DNA from 2 places in the Sphaerisporangium siamense genome. Region 2 is predicted to be linked to the other one. Evidence: predicted binding sites of a transcription regulator. Region 2 holds the regulator's gene; the other holds the start of a gene.
What was found. Region 2 encodes LexA, which represses DNA repair genes until DNA is damaged. Its sites were predicted from a motif close to TCGAACANNTGTTCGA; they were not measured.
Positions count from the first base shown of each region.

Region 1: a site for LexA is predicted at 13,054-13,069, ahead of BJ982_RS31760 (SAV_6107 family HEPN domain-containing protein). Genes of this name have one in related genera too.

Region 1 covers NZ_JACHND010000001.1:6,958,686-6,973,247, reverse strand. The annotation lists gene allB (allantoinase AllB) at 1-772, shown strand, start outside; gene alc (allantoicase) at 769-1,854, shown strand; gene pknB (Stk1 family PASTA domain-containing Ser/Thr kinase) at 1,888-3,813, opposite strand; gene BJ982_RS31815 (thiazole synthase) at 3,898-4,713, opposite strand; gene thiS (sulfur carrier protein ThiS) at 4,715-4,915, opposite strand; gene thiO (glycine oxidase ThiO) at 4,974-6,134, opposite strand; TPP riboswitch at 6,124-6,235, opposite strand; gene BJ982_RS31800 (NAD(P)/FAD-dependent oxidoreductase) at 6,373-7,542, shown strand; gene BJ982_RS31795 (Rv2175c family DNA-binding protein) at 7,592-7,966, shown strand; gene thiE (thiamine phosphate synthase) at 7,944-8,582, shown strand; gene BJ982_RS31785 (polyprenyl synthetase family protein) at 8,599-9,663, opposite strand; gene metF (methylenetetrahydrofolate reductase [NAD(P)H]) at 9,774-10,706, shown strand; gene BJ982_RS31775 (GNAT family N-acetyltransferase) at 10,703-11,284, opposite strand; gene BJ982_RS31770 (YbaK/EbsC family protein) at 11,422-11,898, opposite strand; gene BJ982_RS31765 (L,D-transpeptidase family protein) at 12,027-12,848, shown strand; gene BJ982_RS31760 (SAV_6107 family HEPN domain-containing protein) at 13,332-13,772, shown strand; gene bldD (transcriptional regulator BldD) at 14,525-14,562, opposite strand, start outside.
Region 2 covers NZ_JACHND010000001.1:3,987,637-4,002,198, reverse strand. The annotation lists gene BJ982_RS18275 (diacylglycerol/lipid kinase family protein) at 1-740, opposite strand, end outside; gene BJ982_RS18270 (vitamin B12-dependent ribonucleotide reductase) at 854-3,721, opposite strand; gene nrdR (transcriptional regulator NrdR) at 3,869-4,330, opposite strand; gene lexA (transcriptional repressor LexA) at 5,001-5,714, shown strand; gene leuS (leucine--tRNA ligase) at 5,852-8,314, opposite strand; gene BJ982_RS18250 (hypothetical protein) at 8,810-10,204, shown strand; gene BJ982_RS18245 (cytochrome P450) at 10,217-11,476, opposite strand; gene BJ982_RS18240 (GMC family oxidoreductase) at 11,523-13,070, opposite strand; gene BJ982_RS18235 (long-chain-fatty-acid--CoA ligase) at 13,250-14,562, shown strand, end outside.

The DNA.
Region 1 (14,562 bases), 3.0 Mb from region 2:
GTCCTTCGACGGGCTGCTGGTCGTCCACGCCGAGGATCCCACGCTGCTCACCCACCCCACCGGCCCGACATATCCGGAATTCCTGGCGTCGCGGCCGGGGGAGGCGGAACGCGCCGCCGTCGAACGGGTCATCGCGCTCGCCCGCGAGACCGGCGTACGCGCCCACATCCTGCACGTCTCCTCCGCCGCCTGCCTGGCCCCCCTGGAGGCCGCCCGGCGCGACGGCGTGCGCGTCACCGCCGAGACCTGCCCCCACTACCTCACCCTCACCGCCGACCAGGTGCGCGGCCCGGAGTTCAAGTGCTGCCCGCCCCTCAGGGACCGCGGCAACCGCGACCGGCTGTGGGACGGCCTGGCGGCGGGCACGCTCAGCTGCGTCGTCTCCGACCACTCGCCGTCCACCCCCGACCTGAAGGTGCCGGACTTCGCCGCCTCCTGGGGCGGCGTCTCCTCGCTGCAGGTCACCCTGCCCGCCGTCTGGACCGAGGCCCGCGCCCGCGGCCACACCCTGGCCGACGTCGTCCGGTGGATGTCCGAGGCCCCCGCCCGCCTGGCCGGGCTCGCGGGCAAGGGCGCGATCGCGGCGGGCCGGGACGCCGACCTGGTCGCCTTCGACGACACCGCCGCCTTCACCGTGGACGCCGCCCGCCTGCACCACCGCAACCCGATCACCCCGTACCACGGCCGTACGCTCACCGGCACGGTCCTGACCACCTGGCTTCGCGGCCGGGAACTGACCCCCGCCACCCCACCGACGGGAACCCTCCTATGACCCCCGCGCCCGGCACCCCGGACCCGGAGACGACATCCGCCCCCCACGAGCGGCCCCCGGGCCCCGCCGCCGTTTCCCGGCCACCCGAGCCCGGCCCCGCCGCCGTCCCCCGGCTGCCCGATCTGGCCTCGCGGTCCTACGGAGGGTCGGTCGTGGCCGCCAGCGACGAGTCGTTCGCCGAACGGCAGGCCCTCATCCTGCCGGGACGCCCGGCCTTCCGGCCCGGGACCTTCGGCGCGCGCGGGCAGGTGTACGACGGCTGGGAGACCCGGCGGCGGCGCGACGGCGGCCACGACTGGGCCCTGGTGCGGCTCGGCATGCCCGGCGTCGTCCGCCACGTCGTCATCGACACGGCCTGGTTCACCGGCAACTACCCGCCCTACGCCTCCGTGGACGCCTGCGCCGCCGAGGGATACCCCTCGCCGGGCGAGCTGCTCGCCGCCGCCTGGACCGAGATCGTGCCGCGCGGCCGGCTGACCGGCGACGCCGCGCACGGGTTCCCGGTCACCGACCCCCGCAGGTACACGCACGTGCGGCTGAACATCTTCCCCGACGGCGGCGTCGCCCGCCTGCGCGTCCACGGCGAGGTGGTCCCCGACCCGGCCCTGCTCGCCGGCCTGACGATCGACCTCGCCGCCCTGGAGAACGGCGCCCTGGTGACCGGCTGCTCGGACGACTTCTACTCCTCGCCCGTCAACGTGATCGCCCCCGGGCTGCCCCGCCACCAGGCCGAAGGCTGGGAGACCGCCCGCCGCCGCGACGGCGGCAACGACTGGCTCACCGTGCGCCTGGCCGTGCCGGGGGTGATCCAGGTCGCCGAGCTGGACACCACCAACCTGGTCTACAACGCCCCCGCCGCCGCCTCCCTCAAGGGGGCCGACCTGCGGGGCCGGGCCGCCGGGCCCCCCGACGCGCCCGGCGAGGCCGAGTGGTTCGAGCTGCTGCCGCCGACGCGCCTGCAGCCCGACACCCGCCACCGGTTCCGGCTCGCCGCCGCCCGCGCCGCCACCCACGTCCGCCTCGACATCCACCCCGACGGCGGCCTGGCCCGCCTGCGCCTCCACGGCGCCCCCGCCGCGTGACACGGCCCGGGCGATCGCCGCGGCGGGGCCCGGTCAGTGCCAGATGGTGATGCGGGTGCCGGCCGGGGCCTGACCCAGGGGGTTCTCCGCCACCACGGCGCCGGACCCGGCGATCTTCCGGACGTGCACCTTGAAGCCCGCGGTGCGCAGCTCGCGGCTGGCGTCGCCGACGCGCTTGAAGCGGACGTCGGGGATGGGGATGAGGGCCTGGCCGGGCTGGACGTTCTGTGGGTCCTGAGGGTTCTCCCACGGCCAGTGGAAGCCGCTGTCGGGGCCCTTGGAGCAGGTGAGCTGGACGGCCTGCCCGGCGGTGACCTCGGCGCGGGCGGCCGGGCTCTGGGCGATGACCGTGCCGGGCTGGGCGTTGTCGGTCTGCTGGACGATCGTGGGGGTGAACCCCTTGCCCCGCAGGAACGCCTCGGCCTGGTCGCACTGCATCTCGCTGACGTCCGGCATGAGCTGGCCGGCGCTCAGCACGATCTGGACCGTGCCGCCCTCCTTGATCCGCGTGCCGACCTGGGGGCTGGTGCGCAGCACCAGGCCGCGCTGCACGGTGTCGCTCGGCACCCTGCTCACGGCGCCCGCGGTCAGCCCGGCCTCGGAGATCTTGCTGCGCGCGTCCGCCTCGGACAGGTTCACGACGTTCGGCACCGCGATCTTGCGGGGCCCCGCCGAGGGGATCAGGGTGATGACCGAGCCCCGGACGACCTCGCGGCCGGACTCGGGGTCGGTGCGCAGCACCTTGTCCTCGCCGAGCTCCTGGTCGTTCTCGGGCTTGCCGATCTTGACGGCGAATCCCTGTTTCTCGGCCTCGGCCTTGGCCACGCTGATGTTGATGCGCAGCAGGTCGGGGACCTGGGTGTACCGGCCCTCGGAGAACCACCAGCCGGTGACGGCGATGGCGGCGACCATGACGGTGGCCAGCCCGACGATGAACCAGATCGGGCGCACGCGCCGGCGGGCGCGGTGGCCCTCGGCGGCGGGCGCGGCCCCGGGCGAGGTGAGCATCTCGGTGCGGGACTGGACGAGCGTGGGGTTGGCGGGCGGCACCGGGGCGGCGGGGGAGGTGTGGGAGGTGGCGGCCGTGGGGGCGGGCTTCGGGCCGGCGTCGCGCGGCAGCGTGCGGTGGGCCTCGACGGCCGCCACGAGCAGCGCGGTGGCGTCGGCGGGGCGGCCGCCGGGGTCGCGGTCGGTGGCCGACAGCACGAGCCTGTCGAGCTGGACCGGGCCGCCGGGCACCACGGAGGACGGGGCGGGCACGCGGTCGTGCACGTGGCGGTAGGCCACCGACATCGGGGTCTCGCCCTCGTACGGCTGCTTCCCGGTGAGCAGCTCGAACAGCATGACCCCGGCGGCGTAGACGTCGCTGCGCGCGTCGGCGACCCCGGAGGTGACCTGCTCGGGCGACATGTACGCGATCGTGCCGATCATGACGCCGGTGCGGGTCTGCCGCCCGGCCTCGATGGCGCGGGCGAGCCCGAAGTCCACGACCTTGACCCGGCCGTCGTCGCTCAGCAGCACGTTCTCGGGCTTGACGTCGCGGTGGACCATGCCCGCCTGGTGCGCGGCCCCGAGCGCGGCCAGCACCGGGATCATGATCTCCAGCGCCTCGCGGGCGGGCAGGCGGCCGCGCTCGCGCAGCACGTCGCGCAGGGTGCGCCCCGGGACGTACTCCATGGAGAGGTAGACGTGGCCGCCGTCGGTGCCCTGGTCGAAGACGTGCACGATGTTGGGGTGCGACAGGCTGGCCACGGACTTGGCCTCGCCGATGAAACGGCGCACGAAATCGGGGTCCTCGGCCAGCGAGCGGTGCATGACCTTCAGCGCCACCGTGCGGTCGAGCCGGATGTCCATGGCCAGGTAGACGGCGGCCATGCCACCGCGGGCGATGCGCGACTCAACGCGGTAGCGCCCGTCCAGCAGCCGCCCTACGAGGGGGTCCGCAACCGTCGTGTCCACGGGAGTGAGTTTACGGGCGGTTTGCCAGGACGAGGGCAAGCACATCCCAAACCGATGCCGACATGTTCTCCCGTCAGGAAGGGCTCATCCGAGCGCGCCCCGCGTGACCGCGGGCGAGGACGCCTCAGCGTACCGCCGCCGGGGGATCCTGCCCGCCAGGCGCGCCATGCGGCCCGCCGAGACCGCGTGCCGCATCGCCGTGGCCATGAGCGCGGGCCTGCGCGCCCGGGTGACGGCGCTGGCCAGCAGCACCGCGTCGCAGCCCAGCTCCATCGCCTGGGCGGCGTCGCTGGCCGTGCCCACGCCGGCGTCCAGGATGACCGGGACGCCCGCCGCCTCGACGATGAGCTCGATGTTGTGCGGGTTGCGGATGCCGAGACCCGAGCCGATGGGGGAGCCGAGCGGCATGACGGCGGCGCAGCCCGCCTGTTCGAGCCGCCGGGCGAGCGCGGGGTCGTCGCCGATGTACGGCAGCACGATGAAACCGTCGGCGACCAGGCGCTCGGCGGCGTCGAAGGTCTCGATCGGGTCGGGCAGCAGGGTGCGCTCGTCGCTGATGACCTCCAGCTTGACCCAGGAGGTGCCGAGGGCCTCGCGGGCCAGGCGCGCGGTCAGCACGGCCTCGCCGGCGGTGTAGCAGCCCGCCGTGTTGGGGAGCACCTTCACGCCCCGGGCGCGCAGCACGTCCAGCACCGAGCCGGCGGCGGCCGGGTCGAGCCGGCGCATGGCGACGGTGGTCATCTCGGTGCCGGAGGCCGCCAGCGCCTCGTCCAGCACCTCCAGCGAGGGGGCGCCGCCGGTCCCCATGATGAGGCGGGAGGAGAACTTCTCGCCGCCGAGCTCCAGCACGTCGTCCGCGAGGGCGTCGGCGCCGGTCGTGGTGCCCGTCGTGGTCGTCATCTCAGCCACCCTGCACCGCCGTGAGGACCTCGACCCGGTCGTTCTCGCCGAGCGTGGTGGACGGCCAGGCGCCGCGCCGCACCACCTCGTCGTTCACCGCCACCGCCACCCCGGACGAGGCCGAGGTGAGCGCCTGGACGGCCTGGGCGACGGTGGCGCCGTCGGGCAGCTCGCAGGGGTTGCCGTTGATCGTCACGTTCATGGTCGTTCACGGGGGCCGGGGGCGCCCCGATCCTCCTTGTCGTCGAAGGTGGGCCGCGTCATCGATGGCGGGCGGCGGCGAAGGCGGCGTGGGTCACGTCGCCGCCGAAGCGCAGCGGCGAGCAGACCTCCGCCTCCCGCGCGTAGGGGCCGGGGCCGCCGTCCAGCTCGGCCATGAGCATGGCGGCGGTCAGCGGGGCGAGCAGGACGCCGCCGCGGTGGTGTCCGGTGGCGAGCAGCAGGCCCTCCATCGCCGCGGGCCCGAGCACGGGCAGATTGTCGGGCGTGCCGGGGCGCAGGCCCGCGCACACGTCGGCGACCTCCAGCTCGGTCACGCCGGGGACCAGCTCGCGCGCGTCGCGCAGCAGCTCCCACAGGCCGCCGGCGGTCACGCGGGTGTCGAAGCCCATCTCCTCCTGGGTGGCGCCGAGCACGATCTCGCCGTCGCCGCGCGGCACCAGGTAGGCGCTGGACCCGTGGACCACGCCGCGCACACAGCGCCGCAGGAACCCGGGGGCGCCGTGCAGGCGCATGATCTGCCCCTTCACCGGGCGCACGGGCGGCAGGACGCCGGGCGGCAGCCCTTCCAGCGAGCCCGACCACGCCCCGGCGGCCAGCACGACACGGTCGGCGGCGATCACCCGTCCCCCGCGCAGGCGCACCCCGCGCGCGGCGCCCCCCTCGACCGCCAGGCCGGCGACGTGCTCGGCGACCACGGCCGCGCCGCGGCGCGCCAGCGCGGCGAGCAGGGCGGCGGTGACCCGGCGCGGGTCCACCCACGCGTCGCCGGAGGCCAGCAGGCCGCCGCGCACGGCCGGGGCGAGCATCGGCTCGGCCCGGCGGCACTCGCGCCCGGTCAGGCGCTCGACGCGCAGCCCGAGCCCCTCCATGAACGCGGCCGTCTCGTCCAGGGCGGTCAGGTCGTCGGCGCCGAACGCGACGTCCAGGGTGCCCTCGGCGCGGTGGTCGACGTCCACGCCGGACTCGCGGGCCAGCTCGGCGGCGAAGGAGGGCCACAGCTCCAGGGAGGCGAGGCCGAGCCGCAGCAGGGGCTCTTCGGTGTAGGAGACCTCGCTGACCGGGGCGAGCATGCCCGCGGCGGCGTGCGTGGCCCCCGAGCCGGGGGAGGGGTCGGCGACGGTGACCGCGTGACCGGCCTGCGCGGCGCGCCAGGCCACCGAGAGGCCGGCCACGCCGCCGCCGACGACGACCACATCCATGCTCGCTCCCTTCGCCGGCATGATCCGGATCAGGTCTTTGCGGTCGAGGGCCGCCAGCCCTCCTCTCAGCCCGGTCTCGCCGGACTCCCGCGCGTCTGACGCCCCAAGCCTATTCCTGCCGGGGTACGCCGTGCGCACCGGCTTGAGTGTTCTCATCACTTACCGTGTGGAGTAGTGAGCCGATTCGTTACCAAATCGCCGTTGGCGAGTGACCCGGCTGGCCGCTTACTGTCGGGTTGTGAATCATGTCGTGGTAGTGGGCGCCGGGCTGGCCGGCGTGCGGAGTGTCGAAGCGCTGCGGGCGCGCGGGTACCACGGGCGCGTCACACTGGTGGGCGACGAGGGTCACCGTCCCTACGATCGGCCGCCGTTGTCCAAGGCCGTGCTCGCCGGGGGCCTGGACTCGACCGTGGTGGACTCCGACCTCGGGGCCCTGGACATCGACCTGCGCACCAATGTGGCCGCCAAGGGCCTGCGCCCGGGCGTCGTCGAGACGACCGAGGGCGAGCTGGAGTTCGACGGGCTGGTCATCGCCACCGGCGCCGCCCCGATACGGCTGAGGGGGGACGGGCCCCAGCACACCTTGCGCACCATCGACGACGCGCTGGACCTGCGCGCCCGCCTGCTCCCCGGAGCCCGGGTCGTGGTCGTCGGGGCGGGCTGGATCGGCGCCGAGGTCGCCACCGCCGCGCGCCGCGCCGGCTGTGAGGTGACCGTCGTCGAGGCCGCCGCCTCGCCGCTCGCCGTGGCCCTCGGCACCGAGGTCGGCGGCCACACCGCGGCCTGGTACGCCGAGGCGGGCATCGCCCTCAGGCTCGGCGTGATGGTCGGCTCGGTGGACCCCGGCGGGCTCACGCTGGTGGACGGCACCTGGATCCCGGCGGACCTGGTGGTGACCGGCGTCGGCGTGCGCCCGGCCGTCGGGTGGCTCGCCGGGTCGGGCGTCGCGCTGGACAACGGCGTCCTCGTCGACGAGCACCTGCGCACGTCTTTGGACGGCGTCGTCGCGGCCGGCGACTGCGCCAACTGGTGGTCGCGCCGCTTCGGCCGCCGCCTGCGGGTCGAGCACTGGGACACCGCGCTGCACTCCCCGGAGACCGCCGTCGCCACCCTGCTCGGCCAGACCGCCGTCTACGACCCCGTGCCGTATTTCTGGTCAGAACAATTCGGTCACATGCTCCAGTACGCCGGCCACCACGCCGGGGCCCGGCTGGTCATGCGCGGCGACCCCGCGTCGGCGCCGAAATGGGCGGCCCTCTGGCTGACCAAGGACGACCGCCTGTCCGCGATATTCACCGTCGACCTGCCGCGTGACCTGGTGCAGGGCCGCCGGATCGTCGAGGGGGGGCAAAGGCTCGATGTGAATCGGGCGAAAGACCCATCGATACCCTTGCGCGACTGCTTGTGACCCCTGTGGGGGTGTTTCAGACCAGCCGTGACGTGGTAATTGTGGACTCGTGACGCTTTCTGTTGCACAGATCGACCGGGAAACCGACCAGCTCGTAGGGGAATGGCTCCCCCTCTCGGAGGTTGGCGTCCGGCTGGGGCTCAGCTCCGGGCGCGCCAAGCAGCTCCTGAAGGACAAGAAGCTCCTCGGCGTCCGCAGGGGCGGCCCGGAGCCCGAGGTGCCGGCGGTCTTCATCGCCGGCGACGACGTGCTGAAGGGTCTCCCCGGCACGCTCACCGTCCTCGCCGACGCGGGATACGACGACGTCGAGTCCCTGCGCTGGCTGTTCACGCCCGACGACTCCCTGCCGGGGGCGCCGGTCGAGGCGATCCGCGCGGGCCGGCACACCGAGGTGAAGCGGCGTGCCCAAGCGCTCGCTTTCTGACGCGCGGCTCTATCTCTGCACCGACGGCCGCCGGCGCCAGGGCGACCTGGAGGACTTCCTGGACGCCGTGCTCGCCGGCGGCGTGGACATCGTCCAGCTCCGCGAGAAGGGCCTGGAGGCCCGGCAGGAACTCGCGCTGCTGGAGGTGTTCCGCGACGCCTGCGACAGGCACGGGGCCCTGCTGGCGGTCAACGACCGCGCCGACATCGCCTACGCCGCCCGCCCCGACGTGCTCCACCTCGGGCAGGACGATCTGCCCGTGCCCGTGGCGCGCGCCATCCTCGGGCCGGACGTCGTCATCGGGCGCTCCACGCACAGCGACGCCGAGGCGTCGGCGGCGGCCGTCGAGCCGGGCGTCGACTACTTCTGCTGCGGGCCGGTGTGGCCCACGCCGACCAAGCCCGGGCGTCCCGCGCCCGGGCCCGGCCTGCTGAAGCACGCGGCCTCGCTGGGCACGGAACGCCCCTGGTTCGGCATCGGCGGCATCGGCCTGGACACGCTGGACGAGGTGCTCTCCTACGGCGTGTCACGGGTGGTGGTCGTGCGGGCCGTCACCGAGGCCGAGGACCCCGGCGCGGCGGCGGCGGAGTTCGCGCGGCGGCTGCGGGCGCCCTGACGCCCGCGGCCCCGGGTCAGCTCCGGCGCGCGGTCGCGGCGACGGCCAGCTCCTCCAGGGCCCGCCGCGCCTCGGGCGTGATCGGCGCGCGCTCCAGCGAGCTCAGCGCGTCGTCGAGGTACCGCTTGATCATCTCCTCGCCGGCCGCGAGCGCCCCGGTGTCCTCGATGATCGCCCGCAGCCGCCCGACGCCCTCCTGGTCCAGGGCGGGGTCGCCGAGCAGGCGCCGCACGTCGGCGGCCTGGCGCTCGGAGGCCGCCGACAGGGTGCGCGCGATCAGCATGGTGCGCTTGCCCTCGCGCAGGTCGTCGCCCGCGGGCTTGCCGGTCTCGGCCGGGTTGCCGAAGACGCCGAGGATGTCGTCGCGCAGCTGGAAGGCGATGCCGACCTTGTGCCCGTACTGCACGCACAGCCGGTCGATCCAGGGCTCCTGCCGGCGGGCGGCGAGCACCAGGCCGAGCCGCAGGGGCTGCTCGACGGAGTACTTGCCGCTCTTGTGCAGCGCCACGCGCAAAGCGCTCTCGAAGGTGCTCTCGCCGTGCGCCTGTTCGAGGAGGTCCAGGTACTGACCGCACATCAGCTCGGTCCGCATGAGGTCGTGAACGGGCTCGGCGGCGGCCAGTGCCTCGGCGGGCAGGCCGCTGGCCCGCCACATCTCGCTCGACCAGACCAGCAGCAGGCTGCCGAGCAGGACGGCGGCCCCCTCGCCGAACCTGGCAGGGGAGCCGCGCCATCCGGCCTCCTCGTGCATCGCCTCGAACCGCTTGTGCGCGGAGGGCCTGCCTCTGCGCAGGTCGCTGGAATCCATCACGTCGTCATGGATCAAGGCGCTGGCCTGGAGCAACTCCAGCGACGCGGCGGCGGCGCAGATCTCGGGGCCGTCCTCTCCGCCCGCCCCGCGCCACCCCCAGTAACAGAACGCGGGACGCAGCCGCTTGCCGCCGGCCAGGAAGTCCTCCGCCGCGGTCAGCAGGGGAGCGAGGTCGGGGCCGCCGACCAGAGGCCGCTGCCGCTCCACGAACGCCCGCAGCCTGCGGTCCACCTCGGTGCGAAAGGAGTCCCACTGGAAGGAAGGGGTCATGCTCCGAGATTAGTGGTCGCTTGCTGACGTACTGATTACCCGCCCCTCACTTGCGGGAACCGCACGTTCGCACGGGGTCCGCACCGGGCCGGACCTGTAGCCTTGGACCCATGTCTCTGGGTCGTCCTTCCGTCCGCCCTGACCGCGTGCCCACCGTCAGAGATCTGCTCGCCGCCGGTGGCCGGTCGTTCTCTTTCGAGTTCATGCCCCCCAAGACCGACGAGGGGGAGCGGCAGCTCTGGCGCGCGATCCGCGAGCTGGAGGCCCTGCGCCCGACCTTCGTGTCCGTCACCTACGGCGCGGGCGGGTCCAGCAGGGACCGCACGGTCGACGCCGTCGAGCGCATCGCGCACGAGACCACGCTCACGCCCGTCGCCCACTTCACCGCCGTCGACCACTCGCTGCGCGAGCTGCGCCACCTGATCGGCAGGTTCGCCGGGGCGGGCGTGCGCAACATCCTCGCCGTCCGCGGCGACCCGCCCGGCACCGACCCGCTGGCCGAGTGGATCAAGCACCCCGAGGGCGTCGCGTACGCCGAGGACCTGGTGCGCCTGATCCGCCAGGCCGGGGACTTCTGCGTCGGCGTGGCCGCCTTCCCCTACCGCCACCCGAGGTCGCCCTCCATCGAGTCCGACACCGAGTACTTCGTGCGCAAGTGCCGGGCCGGGGCCGACTACGCCATCACCCAGATGTTCTTCCGCGCCGAGGACTACCTGCGGCTGCGCGACCGCGTCGCGGCCCGCGGCTGCGACACGCCGATCATCCCGGGCATCATGCCCGTCACCCAGATGAGCACCATCGCCAGGTCGGAGAAGCTGTCCGGCGCGCCGTTCCCGCCCGAGGTCGCCGCGCGCTTCGAGGCCGTCGCCGGCGACCCCGCCGACGTGCGCCGCGTCGGCATCGAGCACGCCGCCGAGCTGTGCCAGACCCTGCTCGACGAGGGCGCGCCCGGCATCCACTTCATCACCTTCAACAAGTCCAGTGCGACCCGCGAGGTCTACCAGGCGCTGTCCCCCGAGCCCGCCGTCGCGAAGGCCGGCTAACCCCGGCCGGGGCGCGCGGCGGCCGGGTCCGCCGCGCGCAGCGGCAGCGTGCTGCCCACGATCGCGTAGTGCTCGTAGCCGCCGGGGAAGACGAACATCTCCATCAGGTCGACGAAGCCCAGCGTCCGGTACAGGTGGCGCGCCGCCGTCGGACGGTCGTGGGTGGACAGCACGGCGGTGCGCTCGCGCCGGCCCTCGCACAGGCCGCGCACGAGCCGCCGCCCGATGCCCTTGCCCTGGTAGCCGGGGTGCACGTGGATCTCCGCGATCTCCAGGGCGTCCTCGAACCACGCGGCCGCGACGGCGGCGCCCTCGCGGTCCTCCAGGCCCCGGCGTACGACGTCGTGCCACCACTGTCCCGGCGCGCCGTGGAAGCCGTACCCGAAGCCGGCCACCGCGCCGTCGTAGGTCTCGGCGAACAGGCAGGTGAAGTCCGGGAAGGTGGCGTGGTTGCGCATGATGCCCTGCCGGCCCGCCAGCTGCTCGGGCGGAGGGCGCATCGCCGCCGTGTAGATCCGGATCACCGTGTCCAGCTCGGCGGTGAACTCCGCGGCACCGGCGCGTCGCAGTTCGATCACTCGTCGCACACTAGCAGCACCCTGCGGAGGCACGGCCGAACCCGATCAGAGCGATCTTCAGGGTGTTAACCCGGCGTACCGGGCGGCGAGGGAATCCGGCGTACCGGGCGGCCGAGGGCGATGTGGGACCGGCCCGCCTACTCGACGTCGGCCGCGCTGCCGCCCGTGATGCGCACGAGCTCGTCGAACGTGGTCGGGAAGACCGTGTGCGCGTGACCGGCCGCGGCCCACACCACCTCGTGCTTGCCGAGCCAGGTGTCCACCAGCGTGCGGATCGGCGCCGGGTGCCCGACCGGGGCCACGCCGCCGATGGTCTGCCCGGTCGCCGCCTTCACGAACTCCGGCGTGGCCCTCTTGACCTTGGCCACGCCCACCAGCCGGGCGATCAAACCCGTGTCCACCCGGTGCGCGCCGCTGGTCAGCACCAGCAGAGGCTCGCCGTCGGCGTCGAAGATCAGGCTGTTGGCGATGGCCCCGACCTCGCAGCCGAGCTGGGCGGCGGCGGTCACGGCCGTGGGCGCGGCATCCTCCAGCACGACCACCTCGCCGGTCGCGCCGGCCTCGCGCAGAGCGACGGTCACCTTCTGGACGCTCGGATGCAACTTTTCTGGCACCGGACCACTCTAAGCATGTTGACCCGGTTGAGCCATTGATTACATCTCCGTGACTCACGGTGGGTGAGCTTGATCCTTGCGCTAATGTCCGTGATCTGTACATGGCGTTACCGAAGGGGAGTTTTGACATGGGGGTTGGTAGGCGGCTCGCCGCCGCGGCGGTGCTGACCGCGGGAGCCGTGCTCGTCTCGGGCCTCGGGACGGGAATCCACTACGCGGCGCCGGCAGGGGGAGCCGGCGCCCGGGGCGCGACGGTCGAGATCCACGCGACGCCGGTCGGCCGGGAGGTCGCGGTCGCGCCGTTCACGGCGCCGAACGTCCGGCTGAAGATCGGCGCCAAGGGCGCCGCCGTCAAGCAGTTGCAGAGCCGCCTGCGGGAGCTCGGCTACGCGCCCGGCAAGATCGACGCACGGTACGGAGGCACCACACAGTCCGCCGTCTGGGCGTTCCAGAAGGTCCAGGGCATCACGCCCACGAGCACGATCACCTCGCGCACCTGGCGGGCCCTGGAGGACCCGAGGCCGCCGCGGGTGCTCGTGCCGCGGGGCAAGCCCGACCGGGTCGAGGTCGACCTCACCCGGCAGATCGCCGTCCTGTACCGGTCCGGTCAGGTGCGGTTGATCACCCACGTCTCCTCGGGCAGCGGCATCCCCTACTGCGAGACGGCGACCTGGCAGGGCAAGGTGCAGAAGTTCTGCGGCGACGCCAGGACCCCGACCGGCGACTACAAGACCACGTGGCGGCGTTCGGGCTGGCACAAGTCCTACCTCGGGCAGCTCTACAACCCGATCTTCTTCAACGGCGGCATCGCGCTGCACGGCGCGCTCTCGGTGCCGCTCTACCCCGCCTCCCACGGGTGCGTGCGCCTGCCGATGCACGTCGCGCAGGCCCTGCCCTCGATGCTCGGCACCGGGGTGCCCGTCCACGTGAGGGGCAAGTTCCGGCGCTGATCCGGTTGCTCTGTTCGAAGGCCGCGCGCGTCACGACGCCGCGGCCTTCGTCATGTCCGGCCCCAGGATCCAGCCCCTTCTCCCGCCCCTCGTCCCTGGGCGCCACCCGCCGTCACGTGCGGTTTCGTGTCAGAGGCCCGTGCTCGGGCGCAGGTTGACGCCATGATCGAACCTTTGTTCGTGAGATGCTTGACATCGCTCATCATCGAATTTATGTTCGACACAGTGGGGGCGGGACTCGCGGCCTGCCCTCACCTCCGGCGGGCCGCCGTCCATGGCGGCGGCCCCGCCGGCGAGACGCGACGGCCGGACGGGGAGAGGGGAAGCTCCTCGTCCGGCCCCGGGCGGCGAGCCGGGCCGAGAGAGCGAGGGACGAGCCTGCCACGTGACCCCTACCAGCAGACCATCGGAATTGTCGGTGGCATCTGCGACGGTGTTATCACCGGCGGTCACCGCCGAGGCCATGACCCAAGGAGGGTTGGCATGACTCGACAGTCCGGAGAAGGTCCCCGGGTCTCCCAGACGGTGCGCGCGCACCTCGCCGACGCGCACGCGTGCCTGGCCGACTCGGCGGCGTCCCGCACCCCCGCCGAGGGGTACGTCTCGGCCCACCTCGCGGCGCTGCGCGCGGCGGCCGCGATCCTCGCGGCGCTCCCGCGGCCCATGGACGGGCGAAGACGCCGGTTGCGCAGCGCGTGGGAGTTGTTACCGGAGGCCGAGCCCAAGCTGGCGCAGTGGGCGGCCTACTTCGCCGAGACGGCGCGCAAGCGGGCCATGGCCGAGGCCGGCATGGTGCGCGTGGTGTCGGCCCCGGAGTCCGACGAGTTGCTCGCCGAGGCCCGCACCTTCGTGGCCGTCGTCGAGGACATCCTCGGCGTCCCCGGCCAGGCCACCATCCCGGTGAACACCCCGATGGCCGGCTGACCCACCCCGCCCAGCGCCCTCATCGCGCCGTCGGCCCACACCCGCCCCCGGGTCGCCGATCCCACCCTGCCGTGTGCCACGATCCCGCCGGGTGGTCGATCCAACCTGCCCAGGCGAGACGCACCGGCGCGCCACCGAGCCGACGCGTGTCGCACCCGCTCTACCTGGCCGATGCGCCATCTTATGGCTGCTCAACCGGCTGATGCGCGATTTACCGGTTTCACCCGGCCGATGCCCGATCCGTCGGCCTTACCTGGCCTATGTGCGATCCACCGGCTCTGCCGGGCCGATGTGCGGCGTTCTGGCGACTCGCCCGGCCGATGCGTGGCCTGCGGGCCTTATCACCATCCGTCCCCGGGTCGCCGGGCTCACAGGCGTGCCGACGCGGTGAGTGCGCGGAGCGTCGTGTGCGGGAGGGATCGCCCCGGGATCCTCGCCGCACACGACGGTGCGTGTTTCGTTCGGGTCGCCGACGCCGTGAGGGCAGAGTCCCGTGCCACCGGCGCGACCGGCCGGGAAGCCGACGGGCCTGACGGCCGTCGTGGTCCCCGGGTCGTCATCGCTCCGCGGGCCGGCGCGGTCCTGAGAACGGCTGGGATGCTCAGGCGGGCGTGGTCCTGGGAGGGCTCGGGGGGTCGGGCAGGGCGCTCAGGGGGCCATGACCGGACGGGCCCGTTCAGGGGCGTGACCGGACTGCTCAGGGCGGTGACCGTACGGCGTGGCGACCGTACGGTCCCGGGGAAGAACGGTCGTCAGAACGATTCGACCGCGCGGCGCGCCTCCGCGTCCA
Region 2 (14,562 bases):
CGGACGAACGGCGACTCGTCGCTGCGCCCCGCGGTCATGCGGCCCAGCACGCGCGCCCACTGGATGGGCCCCTGCGCCGTGGAGACGCCGACCTCCAGCCAGCCGTCGTCGGGGCGGGCGTCGTCGAAGGCGCGGATGCCGCCGGTGATCGTGCCGATGTTGCCGAGCAGCAGGCAGCTCCCCTTGCCCTCGAACCAGGTGACGCCGTCCACCTTGACCGTCATCGGCACCAGCGGCCCGCCGACGTGCCGCACCGCGGCGCTCACGTACGCCAGGCGCCCGAGCCGGCCCTTGCTGCCGCCGTCGGCGTCGGCGATCATCTCGGCCTCGAAGCCCGCGCCGGCCATGACCGCGAAGTGCTCGCCGTTCAGCTTGCCCAGGTCCAGCTTCCTGCGCCGGCCCTGGAACCCGAGGCGCACGGCCTCCTCAAGGTCGATGGGAATGCCGAGGTCCCGGGCGAAAAGGTTCGCCGTGCCGGCCGGGAGGATCGCCATCGGGACCCCCGAGCCGGCCATCACGTCGGAACAGCGCTGCACCATGCCGTCGCCGCCCCAGACGAACACCAGATCGGCGCCCTTCTTCAGCGCCTTCGCGACCCGCTTGGGCGCCTTCTTGGACTTGGGCACCTCGTACCAGAGCAACTCGCCGACGTCCTGCTCGCTGATCAGCACGCGCAGACGGTCCAGCCCGGCGCCGAGCGTCTTCTTCTTGTGAGCGATGACCGCGACCGTAGGTGACATGACGCCTGGACTACCCAGGAAAACGCCCTTCACCGGTCGCGGAGCGCGCGGGGGCGGCGGACCTTCGGCCCGCCGCCCCCACCCGGTTTCCGGCCGGAGCCGGGACACCGCGCTCAGCTGCAGCCGCTGGTGCTGCCGCAGCCCTCGCAGACGTAGCAGCTTCCCGCGGGACGCATCTTGGTGCCGCAGGTCAGGCACAGCGGGGCGTCCGCCGTACGGCCCTGGTGGCTCTCCAGGGCCGGGGCCGCGCCGTTTTCGCGCGCGGTCGGCACGGCGGCCGGGGCCGGCGCGGCCGGCTTCTCCTCGATGGGGGCCGACTGCGCCAGCTCCGCCGTGTCGATGATGACCTCCTGGACCGCGCCCGGGTCCTCCCCGCGCTGCTGGGCGGCGCGCTCGGCAGCCGAGAAGACCCCGAGGGCCGCCCGCTCGGCGTACGGAAGGTGGTCGAGCGCCAGGCGGCGGAAGATGTAGTCGACGACCGAGGCGGCCATGCGGACGTCCGGGTCGTCGGTCATGCCGGCCGGCTCGAACCGCATGTTGATGAACTTGCTGACGAAGGTGTCCAGCGGGACGCCGTGCTGCAGGCCCACCGAGATCGCCACCGAGAACGCGTCCATGACCCCCGCGAGGGTGGACCCCTGCTTGGACATCTTCAGGAAGACCTCGCCGAGGCCGTCGTCGGGGTAGGACGAGGCGGTCATGTACCCCTTGGCGCCGGCGACCGTGAAGCGGGTCGTGGTGCTCGGACGCTGGTTCGGCAGGCGGCGGCGCTGCGGCCGCGGCACCTCGACGACCTGGACGACGGGCTCGGCGGCCTTCGCCTCTGCCGCGTCCTTGACGTCCTTGACGTTCTTGGCGTCGTCGCCCTTCTTGGCGAGCGAGAGCGGCTGGCCGACCTTGCAGTTGTCGCGGTAGACCGCGAGGGCCTTCAGACCGAGCCGCCAGCCTTCGAGGTAGACCTGCTCGATGTCCTCGACGGTGGCCGACTCGGGCAGGTTCACGGTCTTGGAGATGGCGCCCGACAGGAACGGCTGGGTGGCGGCCATCATGCGGACGTGGCCCATCGGCGCGATGGCGCGCTCGCCCATGGCGCAGTCGAACACCTCGTAGTGTTCGGCCCGCAGGCCGGGGGCGTCCATCACGTGGCCGTGCTCGGCGATGTACTCGACGATGGCCTCGACCTGCTCGGGCTGGTAGCCGAGCTTGCGCAGCGCGCGGGGGATGGTCTGGTTGACGATCTGCATCGACCCGCCGCCGACGAGCTTCTTGAACTTGACCAGGCCGAGGTCGGGCTCGATGCCGGTGGTGTCGCAGTCCATCATGAGCCCGATGGTGCCGGTGGGCGCGAGCAGCGAGGCCTGGGCGTTGCGGTAGCCGTTCTTCTCGCCGAGACGCAGGCATTCCTGCCACTGGCGGGTGGCCTCGGCCAGGATCGGCTTGTCCAGGGTGTCCATGCCGCGCAGGCCGTCGTTGGCGGCGGAGTGCTTGCGCATGACGCGCTTGTGGGCCTCGGCGTTGCGCTTGTAGCCGTCGTAGGGGCCGACGATCGCGGCGAGCTCGGCGCTGCGGCGGTAGGACGCGCCCGTCATCAGGCTCGTGATCGCCGCGGCGGCGGCGCGCCCGCCCTCGGAGTCGTAGGCGTGGCCGGTGGCCATCAGCAGGGCGCCGAGGTTGGCGTAGCCGATGCCGAGCTGGCGGTAGGCGCGCGTGGTCTCGGCGATCTTGTCGGTGGGGAAGTCGGCGAAGGTGATCGAGATGTCCATCGCGGTGATGATCAGCTCGGTCGTCTTGACGAAGCCCTCGACGTCGAAGGTGTCGTCCTCGCGCAGGAACTTGAGCAGGTTGATGCTCGCCAGGTTGCAGGAGGAGTTGTCCAGGTGGACGTACTCCGAGCACGGGTTGGAGGCGGTGATGCGCCCGGTCTCCGGGCAGGTGTGCCAGTCGTTGATGGTGTCGTCGTACTGCACGCCGGGGTCGGCGCACTCCCATGCAGCCTGGGCCATCTTGCGGAACAGCGCCTTGGCGTCGACCCGCTCGATCACCTCGCCGCTCAGCCGGGCGCGCAGCCCGAAGCTTTCGCCCCCCTCCACGGCGCGCATGAACTCGTCGGAGACGCGCACGGAGTTGTTGGCGTTCTGGTACTGGACGGACACGATGTCCTTGCCGCCGAGGTCCATGTCGAAGCCGGCGTCGCGCAGGGCGCGGATCTTGTCCTCTTCGCGGGCCTTGGTCTCGATGAACTCCTCGATGTCGGGGTGGTCGACGTCGAGGACGACCATCTTGGCCGCCCGGCGGGTGGCCCCGCCCGACTTGATGGTGCCCGCGGAGGCGTCGGCGCCGCGCATGAACGACACCGGGCCGCTGGCGGTGCCTCCACTGGACAGGAGCTCCTTGCTGGAGCGGATGCGGGAGAGGTTGACCCCCGACCCGGACCCGCCCTTGAAGATGATGCCCTCCTCCTTGTACCACTCCAGGATGGACTCCATCTGGTCGTCCACGGCGAGGATGAAGCACGCCGAGACCTGCTGCGGGGAGGCGGTGCCGACGTTGAACCAGACCGGCGAGTTGAAGCTGAAGATCTGGTGGATCAGCGCGTGCTTCAGCTCGTGGTCGAAGATCTCGGCGTCCTCCTCGGTGGCGAAGTAGCCGTTCTCGCGGCCGGTGCGCGTGTAGACGCCCACGACCCGGTCGACGAGCTGGCGCAGGCCGGTCTCGCGCTGCGGGGTGCCCACGGCCCCGCGGAAGTACTTCGTGGTGACGATGTTGGCGGCGTTGACCGACCAGAAGTCGGGGAACTCGACGTCCCGCTGCTCGAAGTTGATCGAGCCGTCCCGCCAGTTGGTCATGACGACGTCACGGCGCTCCCAGCGCACCTGGTCGTACGGGTGCACGCCGGGCGTGGTGTGGATGCGCCTGACCTTCAGGCCCTTGGAGGCCCGCTTGCCCCCGCGCCCCACTGAACCGCTCACCGTCTCCGTCATGATCTTTCCCCTTCCGGGACCCCGTGGAGCCCTAATGTCGGAACACATCCGCGCGCCGCGCACATCCCCCGGCGCCGGCGCCCGGCGAGTTCGTCGGCGTGCGACGGCCTTCGGACTCCCCGGGCGTGTTGGTCGTGTCTGAAGTGGTCAGTCTTGGTCCGCGCCCCGCGAGGCGCGCAGTTGCTCGATCTCTTCCTCGAAGTCGGCGAGGGTCTCGAAGCCGCGGTAGACGGAGGCGAACCGCAGGTAGGCGACCTCGTCGAGCTCGCGCAGCGGCCCGAGGATCGCCAGGCCGACCTGGTGGGAGGGGATCTCGGCCGAACCCGTCGCGCGGATGCTCTCCTCGACGCGCTGCCCGAGCTGCGCGAGGGAGTCCTCGCCGACGGGACGGCCCTGGCAGGCGCGGCGCACCCCGGCGATGACCTTGTCCCGGGAGAACGCCTCGGTCACGCCGCTGCGTTTGCTCACCATCAGCAACACCGTCTCCTGGGTGGTGAACCGGCGCCCGCATTGGGAGCACGTGCGGCGCCGCCTGATCGCCGCGCCGTCCTCGGTCGACCGGCTGTCGATCACCCTGGTGTCTGGATGACGACAGAATGGGCAATGCACGTGTCGCCTCCCTTTTCTCGCGATTCCCCACCGGTTACCCGGCCGGACCCCCGTGAATGCGGCCCCCCGGAGGGTCGATCCCGGGGAAAATCCGCCCCATGTTTCCGTATTCGCCCCACGCTCGCGAGCCCATTCCGGATTAACCGAAATAGGCATGCGCGCGCACTGCGGGTGCTCACAGTGCGCCCACGGAAACACAACCTATGGGCAACCGACAACGGTGTAACTACTAGATGTTGTGGTCCAACCGTAGGAGGGCCGCACCATGAACGCAAGTCGGCGGGGCCCCGGATCGCGAACCCCCCGCCGATCAGGGGGAACGGCCCCCGCCCCGGCGTGTCGCGCCCGTGCGGGGCCTCCGGCGCCGCGCCCGGCCCCGGAGCGCCCGAGAAGGGACGCATCAGACCGAGATCGCTCATGTGATCGACTTTCCCGCCTCACCAGCGTAAGATCGCGAAAGTCGAACACGATATCGATCGAACTCCCGTACGATGTCATGCGCCGACCGGCGACCACGTTCGGATTATCTCGAACAGTTGTTTGATGACGATCTTGAACGGCGTTATTGTCGCTGTGTGCGACATCGGGAACACGGACGGGCAGCCGGCCGGGCGGGCATGGCGTTGAGGTGGCGGCGCGTCCGAGGGTGCCCGGCGAGGAGGAGTTGACTATGAACGAGCAAGACGAGAGCGGCGCGGTCGTCACCGACCTCGCGGTGCGCAGGCGTGACTCCCTGGGCCTCACCCCGAGGCAGCGCAAGATCCTTGAGGTGATCCGCGATTCGGTGCAGCAGCGCGGCTATCCGCCGTCGATGCGCGAGATCGGCGAGGCGGTCCAGCTGACCAGCACCTCCAGTGTCTCCCACCAGCTCACCGCGCTGCAGCGCAAGGGCTACCTGCGCCGTGACCCGCACCGTCCGCGCGCGCTGGAGGTCCGCCTGCCCGGGGAGCCCGCGCTCTGGGTCGACCCGGTCGGCCCCGGCGAGGAGGAGCCTTTGGTGACCCGCCCCACGGCCGCGTTCGTGCCGCTGGTGGGCCGCATCGCCGCCGGTGGCCCCATCCTGGCCGAGGAGCGCGTCGAGGACGTCTTCGCGCTGCCCAAGCAGCTCGTGGGCGAGGGCACGCTGTTCCTGCTCCAGGTCTCCGGTGACTCCATGATCGACGCCGCCATCGCCGACGGCGACTGGGTGGTCGTGCGTCAGCAGCCGGTGGCCGACAACGGCGACATCGTCGCGGCCATGATCGACGGCGAGGCCACCGTGAAGACCTTCAAGCGCAAGGACGGCCACGTCTGGCTGGTCCCGCACAACCCCAACTACGACCCGATCCCCGGCGACGAGGCCACCGTCCTCGGCAAGGTGACCGCGGTCCTGCGCAAGCTCTGACCGGGCGAGCGGCGCCGCATCCGGCCGCTCGCCGGCGCCCACCGCCCGGGCGCGGCGAAGCCCACGAAACCGCCTGAGCGTCCCCACGGGGAACGTTCAGGCGGTTTCGCATGCCGTCCGGCAGGCCCCCGCGGGGCTCAGGGGACGATGTTGACCAGCTTGGGCGCCCGCACGATCACCTTGCGCGGCGTCCCCGACAGGTACGGCCGCACCTTCTCGGAGGCCAGGGCCAGCTCCTGCAGCGCGGACTCCGAGATGGACGGCGAGACCTCCAGACGGTCGCGCACCTTGCCCGCCACCTGCACGACGCAGGTGACCGACTCCTGGACCAGCAGCGCCGGGTCGGCGGCGGGCCAGCCCGCCCGCGCGATCGTCGGGCCGTGGCCGAGCCGCTCCCAGCCCTCCTCGGCGGCGTACGGGGCGACCAGCGACAGCATGACGGCCAGCGTCTCGGCGGCCTCGCGCACGGCGGGGTCGGCGGCGCCGGGGCCGGAGTCGATGGCCCTGCGCGCCGCGCTGGTCAGTTCCATCATGCGGGCCACGGCCACGTTGAAGCGGGAGGACTCGACCAGGCGGGTGACCTCGTCGATCGTCCGGTGGGTGACCTTGCGCAGCTCCAGATCGCCGGAGGCGGGGTCCGCGCCGGGCGCCGAGGCCGCGCCCGCCTCGGCCACGACGCGGAACGCCCGGGCCAGGAACTTCTGCGACGCGGCCGGAGAGACGTCGGCCCAGTCGATGTCGTCCTCGGGCGGGCCGGCGAAGACCATGGTCAGCCGGACGGCGTCCACCCCGAAGTCGTCGATCTGCTCCCCCAGGTCGACGCCGTTGCCCAGGGACTTGGACATCGCCTTGCCCTGGTTGATGACCTGCCCCTGGTTGAGCAGGCGCAGGAACGGCTCGGGGAAGTCGACCATGCCCATGTCGTGCAGGACCTTGGTGAAGAACCGGGCGTACAGCAGGTGGAGCACGGCGTGCTCCACGCCGCCGACGTACTGGTCCACCGGGCCCCAGCGCCGGACGCGCTCGACGTCGAAGGGGCCGTCCTCGTAGCCGGGCGAGCAGTACCGCAGGAAGTACCACGAGGAGTCGACGAAGGTGTCCATGGTGTCGGTGTCGCGCCGCGCGGGGCCGCCGCACTTGGGGCAGTCCACCTCGACCCAGTCGGCGGCCCCGGCCAGCGGCGAGACGCCCTTGGGCGCCAGGGCCTCGCCGCGCAGGTCGGGCAGCGTGACCGGCAACTGGTCGTCGGGGACGGGGACCTCGCCGCAGTCGGGGCAGTGGATGATCGGGATGGGCGTGCCCCAGAAGCGCTGGCGCGACAGCAGCCAGTCGCGCAGCCGGAAGTTGACGGCGGCGGCGCCCGTGCCGCGTTCCTGGAGGATCTGGACGATGCGGGCGATGGCCTCGACCTTGGACAGGCCGTCCAGGGGCCCGGAGTTGACCAGGGTGCCCTCGCCTGGGGTGGCGGCGCCGGTCTCGGCGGGGTCGGGCAGGCCGGTCTCGACGACGACCCGCACGGGCAGGCCGAACTTCAGGGCGAAGTCCAGGTCGCGCTGGTCGTGGGCGGGCACGGCCATGATCGCGCCGTGGCCGTAGTCGGACAGGACGTAGTCGGCGGCCCACACCGGGATGCGCTCGCCGTTGACGGGGTTGACGGCGTGGCGCCCGAGGAAGACGCCGGTCTTCTCCTTGTCGGTGGCCAGGCGCTCGATGTCGCTCAGCTTGGCGACCTCGGCCTGGTAGGCGCGCAGCGCGGGCAGCTGCTCGGGCGCGCAGATCTCTTCGGCCAGCGCCGCGTCCGCGGCGACCACGAAGAACGTGGCGCCGTACAGGGTGTCGGGGCGGGTGGTGTAGACGGTGACCGGCTCGTCGCGGCCCTCGATCTCGAAGCGGACGTCGGCGCCCTCGGAGCGGCCGATCCAGTTGCGCTGCATGGTCAGCACGCGCTCGGGCCAGCCACCCTCCAGCTGGGCCATGTCGTCCAGCAGGCGGTCGGCGTAGTCGGTGATGCGGAAGTACCACTGGGTCAGCTCGCGCCGCACGACCTCGGTGCCGCAGCGTTCGCAGCGGCCGGCGACGACCTGCTCGTTGGCCAGCACCGTCTGGTCCTTGGGGCACCAGTTGACCAGGCCGCCCTTGCGGTAGGCCAGGCCACGCTCGTAGAACCGGTTGAACAGCCACTGGTTCCAGCGGTAGTACTCCGGGTCGCTGGTGTGCAGGCGGCGCGACCAGTCGAAGGAGATGCCGTACCTCTTGAAGGAGTTGGCCTGGGTGTCGATGTTGGCGTACGTCCACTCGGCGGGGTGGGCGTCGCGCTTGATGGCCGCGTTCTCCGCGGGCAGGCCGAAGGAGTCCCAGCCGATGGGGTGCAGGACGTTGTAGCCGCGCTGGAACCAGTAGCGGGCCAGCACGTCGGCGATGGCGAAGACCTCGCCGTGCCCCATGTGGAGGTCGCCGGAGGGGTAGGGGAACATGTCGAGCAGGTATTTGCGCGGACGCTCGTCGGCGGCGTCCTCGCCCGCCCGGTACGGGTCCAGCTCTTCCCAGCGCGCCTGCCACTTCACCTGCAGCGCCTGCGGATCGTACTGCTCGTCACTCACGGCCCATGTCCCTCGGTTGACTCGGCGTGGATGGCCGGACCAATAAAGAAACCCCTCGTGTCCACGAGGGGCAGCCGCGCCGACCGGTCTTCAGCTCGGTCGCCGCGGCCCGCCAAGAAGCAGGGTCCTGCCACGCATAGCTCAAGGGTAGCGCAGCGGGCAATGCGCCTTCCTCGCGTTCGGGCCGCCCCCGCGTGGGTCAGGGGCACCCCAGAGGAAAGCTCCGGAATCTCACACAGGTACCTAAAGGTGATAGATCCGTTGTGACCTCATATGTCCCTTTAGTTTACTCTTTTCGCCGTGGCGAACTCGATCGGCCGGGAACGCGGCCCGCAATTCACGCAAGAGGGCCTGCCGATGCAGGATCCGCCGACCGATCCGACAGGGCTGCGGCTGCCTCGGGCATTCTCGCATTCTCCTGCGGACACCCCCGCACCCCATGAGATCATGCCCAGCACCCCCAATCCGGGCATGAAGTCGGGAGGTTCGCCAGCGATGGCTCCTGAGCAGACCAGCCAGTCCACGCGCCCCCCGGCGTGGCCGGAAATGCCTCCTCCCCCGCCTCCGCCCCCCGCTCCGCCCGCCCGGGAGCAGCAGCGCTCGTTCGGCGCCCCCGCGACGGCGCCGCACCCGCAGCAGCCGCCCCGCCCGCCGGAGTCGTACGCGCCCCGGCCCACCGGTCCGCACCCCACAGGCCCCCAGCCCACAGGCCCCCAGCCCACGGGCCCCCACCAGGCCGGCCCCCATCAGACCGGCCCGCAGCACATGGACCCCCGGCAGATGGACCCCCGGCAGATGGACCCCCGGCAGATGGGCGCCCAGCACACCGGCCCCCAGGCGCGCCCCTACGTGCCGCCGGGCACCGAGACCACCATGCGGGTCCCCGGCCCGGCGACGCGTCCCGGCGGGCCCGGGCCCGGCGGCCCGGACGGCGGGCACCGGCCGGGACACCAGCCACCGCGTCACCAGGGGCCGGCGTTCTCCCCCGAGGATCCCGACAAGCCGTTCGTCACCGCCGGCCAGATCAGCGGCCCCAAGACGCCGCCGCCCGAGCGCCAGCAGGAGCTGTGGAACACCGTCTTCGGCGAGAACTACGAGGCGATCGGTGAGGAGGCCGACGGCGGCGACGGCAGGAAGGTGTGGCTGATCGCGCTCGTGGCCTCCGTGGCGGTCGCGCTCGTGCTGGCCCTGCTGTGGGCGTTCCTCGCCGGCCCGCTCAGCTCCTCCTCCGGCTCCGCAGCGGCGGAGCCGACCGCCAAGGCGGGCACGGGCAAGCCGAAGGCCTCGCCGTCCGGCACGCAGGCCAGCACCAAGCCGCAGTCCATCGGCAGGCTGCCGAAGTACTCCGGCGAGGCGTCCCCGCGCATCGGCGCGCTCACCGACCGGGCGGGGGCCGTGACCGTGCCCAGGCTCGGCGGGCCGTGGCAACTGGACACGCGCGCCGAGCACGTGCGCGCCACCTACGGGTTCGCGACGCGGCAGTACGTGCCCGCCGGCACCGACGGCTCGGGCGCGCCGGTGTTCGCGCAGATCATGACCGGCCCGCTGGCCAAGAGCCTGGCGGGCAAGTACTCCGCCTCCGAGCCCGCCGAGCTGACCCCGGTGATCAGCGCGGTGGCGTTCGCCGCGCGCAACAAGTTCTTCCCCGCGGGCAACAAGGTCGTCAAGACGGCCGAGCAGCGGGTGTCGGCCGGGGGCATGCCCGCGCGCCTGGTCGCCTACCAGGTGCTGGCCGGCGGGACCAAGACCACGCTGGTGGTCGCGGCGGCGAGCACGGGCGCGGACGTTCCCGCGATCGTCTACATGGCGGTGCCGGCGAGCAAGAAGGAACTGCTGCCGGACGTCAACACGGTGTTCTCCTCGATCCGCCCGGCCGCGGCGACCTCCTGACGGCGGGGCGGCTCAGGCGAAGCGGTAGCCCATGTGCTTGATGCCGTTGATGAAGTTGGAGAGCAGGTAGTCGGGCTCGCCGATGGCGTGGACACCGGGCGCGCGGGAGAACAGCTCGCGGAACATGACCGTGACCTCCCGCCGCGCCAGGTGGGCGCCGAGGCAGTAGTGCGGGCCCGGGCCGCCGAACCCGACGTGGGGGTTCGGGCTGCGGGTGATGTCGAAGACGTCCGGGTCGTCGAACACGGCCTCGTCGCGGTTGGCCGAGTTGTAGAAGAGCAGCACCTTGTCGCCCTTGACGTACCTCTGGCCGTTCATCTCGTGGTCGCGGGTGACCGTGCGCCGGAACTGGATCACCGGGGTGGCGCAGCGGATGATCTCTTCGACGGCGCCGGGCAGGCGGCCATCCAGGTCGCCGAGCAGCAGGTCGCGCTGGTCAGGGTTGTCGGTGAACAGCTTGAGCCCGTGGGCGATGGCGTTGCGGGTGGTCTCGCTGCCCGCCACGACGAGCAGGATGAAGAACGAGCCGAGCTCCTGGGCGGTCAGGTGTTCGTCGCCGTTCACCAGCAGGCTGGTCAGGTCGCCGGTCGGGCGGGCGCGCCGCTCGCGGCCGAGGCCGCGGGCCAGGGAGTTGAGCGCGTGGCCCGAGCGCAGCAGCCGGGCGATGCCGCGGGCGACGTTGAGGCGGCTCATGTCGGGGCGGATGCCGGTGTACTCGACGTCGGCGTTGCCGAGGACGACGTTGGTGTGCCGTAGCACCATGTCGTGATATTTCGGCGGGATGCCCATCATGTCGCAGATGACCTGGACGGGAAGCCGGGCGGCGATCTGCGGGACGAAGTCCCCCGCCCCCTCCGCCATCGCCGCGTCGAGAACCTCGCGCGCCGCCCTGGCGACGTCCTCCTCCATCTTCCGCAGGATCCGCGGGGTGAACGCGCGCGAGACGATCCGGCGCAGGCGGGCGTGCCGGGGATCGTCCATGTTGATCATCGAGCCGAAGTAGATCGCGAGCCACCTCGGCAGGTCGGGGATGCTGTTGGAGGTCGGCTCGCTGCTGAAGACCCCCGCGTTGCGGCTGGCCTCGGTGACGTCGGCGTGCCGGACCAGCGCGTAGTAGCCCTTGCCCCCGCCGATGAACGGGATGCGCTGCTCGGCCATGAACACCGGCCGGTCGAGCTCGCGCAGCCGCCGGAAGGCGTCGTTGCGCGCGCCGTGCGGCAACCCCCAGAAGGGGATGTCGGACAGGTCGATGTCCGTGACAGCAAGCGTCATCGCCCCCACACCTCCGCGTCCATCGTTGGAAAGATCCCTCCGGCCGTCAAGAGGCGCGGATCATATCGGCGGCCTTTTCGGCGATCATGATGGTCGGGGCCTGGGTGTGGCCGCGGTTCAGCGTCGGCATCACCGAGGCGTCGGCCACCCGCAGCCCCGGCACCCCGATCACGCGCAGCGACGGGTCCACCACGGCGTCGTCGTCGATGCCCATCTTGCACGTGCCCGCGGGATGGTAGAGCGTCTCGGCGGTCTCGCGCGCGTAGCGGGCCAGTTCCGGCTGGGTGCGCTCCCCGCCGTACGGCCGCATCGGCCCGCCCGCGTACGGCCGGAACGCCTCGGTCTCGGTGAGCTCCCGCGCCCGCGCCAGCCCGGCGGCCAGGCGCCGCACGTCGGCCTCGGCGGTGAGATAGCACGGGTCCACCACGACGCCGCCCTCGCCGTCCAGCGTGACCCGGCCGCGGCTCTCCGGCTGGAGCAGGATCGCGCCGACGGTGACGCCGTGCCCGGGCGGCCTGCTCAGGCCGTGGTCCACGAACGGCACGGGCGCGAAGATCAGCTCGATGTCGGGGGCGGGCTCCTGCGGAGTGGTCCTGAGGAAGGCGACGGCCTCCGCCACGTTGGAGGTCAGCGGCCCGCCGCGCCCGAACAGGTAGCGCGCCAGGTTGCCGAGCGACTCGGCCGAGGCCAGCGTCACCGGCGCCGGGCACGCCACGACGATCCCGGCCGCCAGGTGGTCCATGAGGTTGCGGCCCACGCCGGGCAACTCGTGCCGGGGCTCGACGCCGGCGGCCCGCAGCTCGGCGGGGTCGCCGATGCCGGAGAGCATGAGCAGCCGCGGCGACCCGACCGCCCCGGCCGAGACGATCACCTCACGGGTGGCCGTCACCTGTCTGCCCTCGCCGTACTCGACCCCCGTGGCCCGGCCCGAGCCGTCCAGCAGCACGCGGCGGGCCGGGGCCGCGGTGAGCACGGTCAGATTGGGACGGCTCATCGCGGGCCTGAGGTAGCCGTCGGCGGCGCTCCACCGCCTGCCGCGCTCCTGGGTGACCGGCGTCTGGGAGAACCCCTCGTTGGAGGGGCCGTTCAGCTCCTCCAGCCGGGCCATCCCCGCCTCCTCACAGGCGCGCAGGAACGCCAGGGTGGCCTCGTTGGGAGCGCGTAACTCCGAGACGAACATGGGGCCGCCGGTGCCGTACACCCCGCCCCGGTTGGAGCCGATCCGCCGCTCGCTGCGCCGGAAGTACGGCAGGACCTCCTCGTAGGACCAACCGGGCAGGTTCCAGCCGTCGTAGTCGGCCCGGTGCCCGCGCACCCACATCTGGGCGTTGATGGACGTCGACCCGCCGAGCGTCCTGCCGAGCGGCCAGTACAGCCGGCGCCCGGACATCTCCACCTGCTTGGCGGTGGTGACGTTCCAGTCGTAGCGGGTCCTGAAGAGCTTGGAGAAGGCGGCGGGGACCCGGATCTCCATGCGCCGGTCGGCGCCGCCCGCCTCCAGCAGGAGCACCCGCACGGCGGGATCGGCCGAGAGCCGGTTGGCGAGCACGCAGCCCGCCGCGCCGGCCCCGACGATGACGTAGTCGTACTGCATTGCCGCCTCCGGGTGGTACGCAACTGCTCACGTACTTACGCCGGGTCATCGCCGTCCGTCCACGCTCGTTACCGATTAGTAGCGTTACTGCCGCCGGGCTGCCAGGATGACGCCAGCCTCGCGACCGCGTGACCGCCCCCGTCGGCCCCGCGAGGTCCTCGCACCAAAGGAGACCGCCCATGCTCAACCTGTCCGTCATCCTGGAGGACAGCGCCCGCGAACACCCCGACCGCACGGCCGTCGTGTCCGGCGACGTCCGGATGTCCTACGCGCTGGTGGACACGCTGGCGAACCAGGTCGCGAACCTCCTCGCCTCGCGGGGTGTCGGCAGGGGCGACACCGTGGCCCTGGCCTGCCCCAACCTGCCGTACTTCCCCGTCGTCTACTACGGCGTCCTCAAGGCCGGCGCCGCGGTCGTCCCGCTCAACGTGCTGCTCCAGCCACGCGAGATCGCCTACCACCTGCGCGACTCGGGGGCCAAGGCGCTGTTCTGCTTCGAGGGCACCCCGGACCTGCCGCTCGGGGAGCGCGGGCTCGCCGCCTTCCGCGAGGCCGTCCCGGACGGGCCGCACGCCGACGGCTTCTTCCTGCTGCCCGCCACGCCGCTCGCCACCGAGTCCGGCATCGACGGCGTCCCGACGTTGTGGGGCGCGCTGCGGGGACACTCCGGGACGTTCGAGACCGCGGCCACCGCGCCGGACGACACGGCGGTGATCCTCTACACGAGCGGCACGACCGGGCAGCCGAAGGGCGCCGAGCTGAGCCACCAGAACATGCTCATGAACGCGATCGTCTCCGACGAGATGTTCGAGCGGACCGGCGAGGACGTCCTGCTCGCGACGCTGCCGCTGTTCCACTCGTTCGGGCAGACCGTGATCATGAACGTGGGGTTCCGGCGGCGGGCGAGCCTGGTGCTGATGCCGCGCTTCGACCCGGCGGGCGCGCTGGCGCTCATGCGCGAGGAGCGGGTGACGTTCTTCGCCGGGGTCCCGACGATGTACTGGGCCATGCTGACCGCCGTCCACGCCCAGGGCCTCGCGGCGCCGGCCACGCTGCGGACGGCGGTGGCGGGCGGGTCGTCGCTGCCGGTCGAGGTGCTCAAGGACGTCGAGAAGACGTTCGGCGTGCCGGTGCTGGAGGGGTACGGGCTGTCGGAGACCTCGCCGGTGGCGAGCTTCAACCAGCGGGACCGGCCGACCAAGCCCGGCTCGGTGGGCACGCCCATCTGGGGCGTCGAGATGCGCCTGGTCGACGCGGAGTGGAACACCGTGGAGGGCGAGGGGCCCGGCGAGATCGCCGTCCGCGGCCACAACGTGATGAAGGGCTACTACGGCCGGCCGGAGGCCACCGCCGAGGTGATGAGGGACGGCTGGTTCCGGACCGGCGACATCGCGACCCGGGACGCCGACGGCTTCTACTTCATCGTCGACCGCGCCAAGGACATGATCATCCGGGGCGGGTTCAACGTGTATCCGCGCGAGCTGGAAGAGGT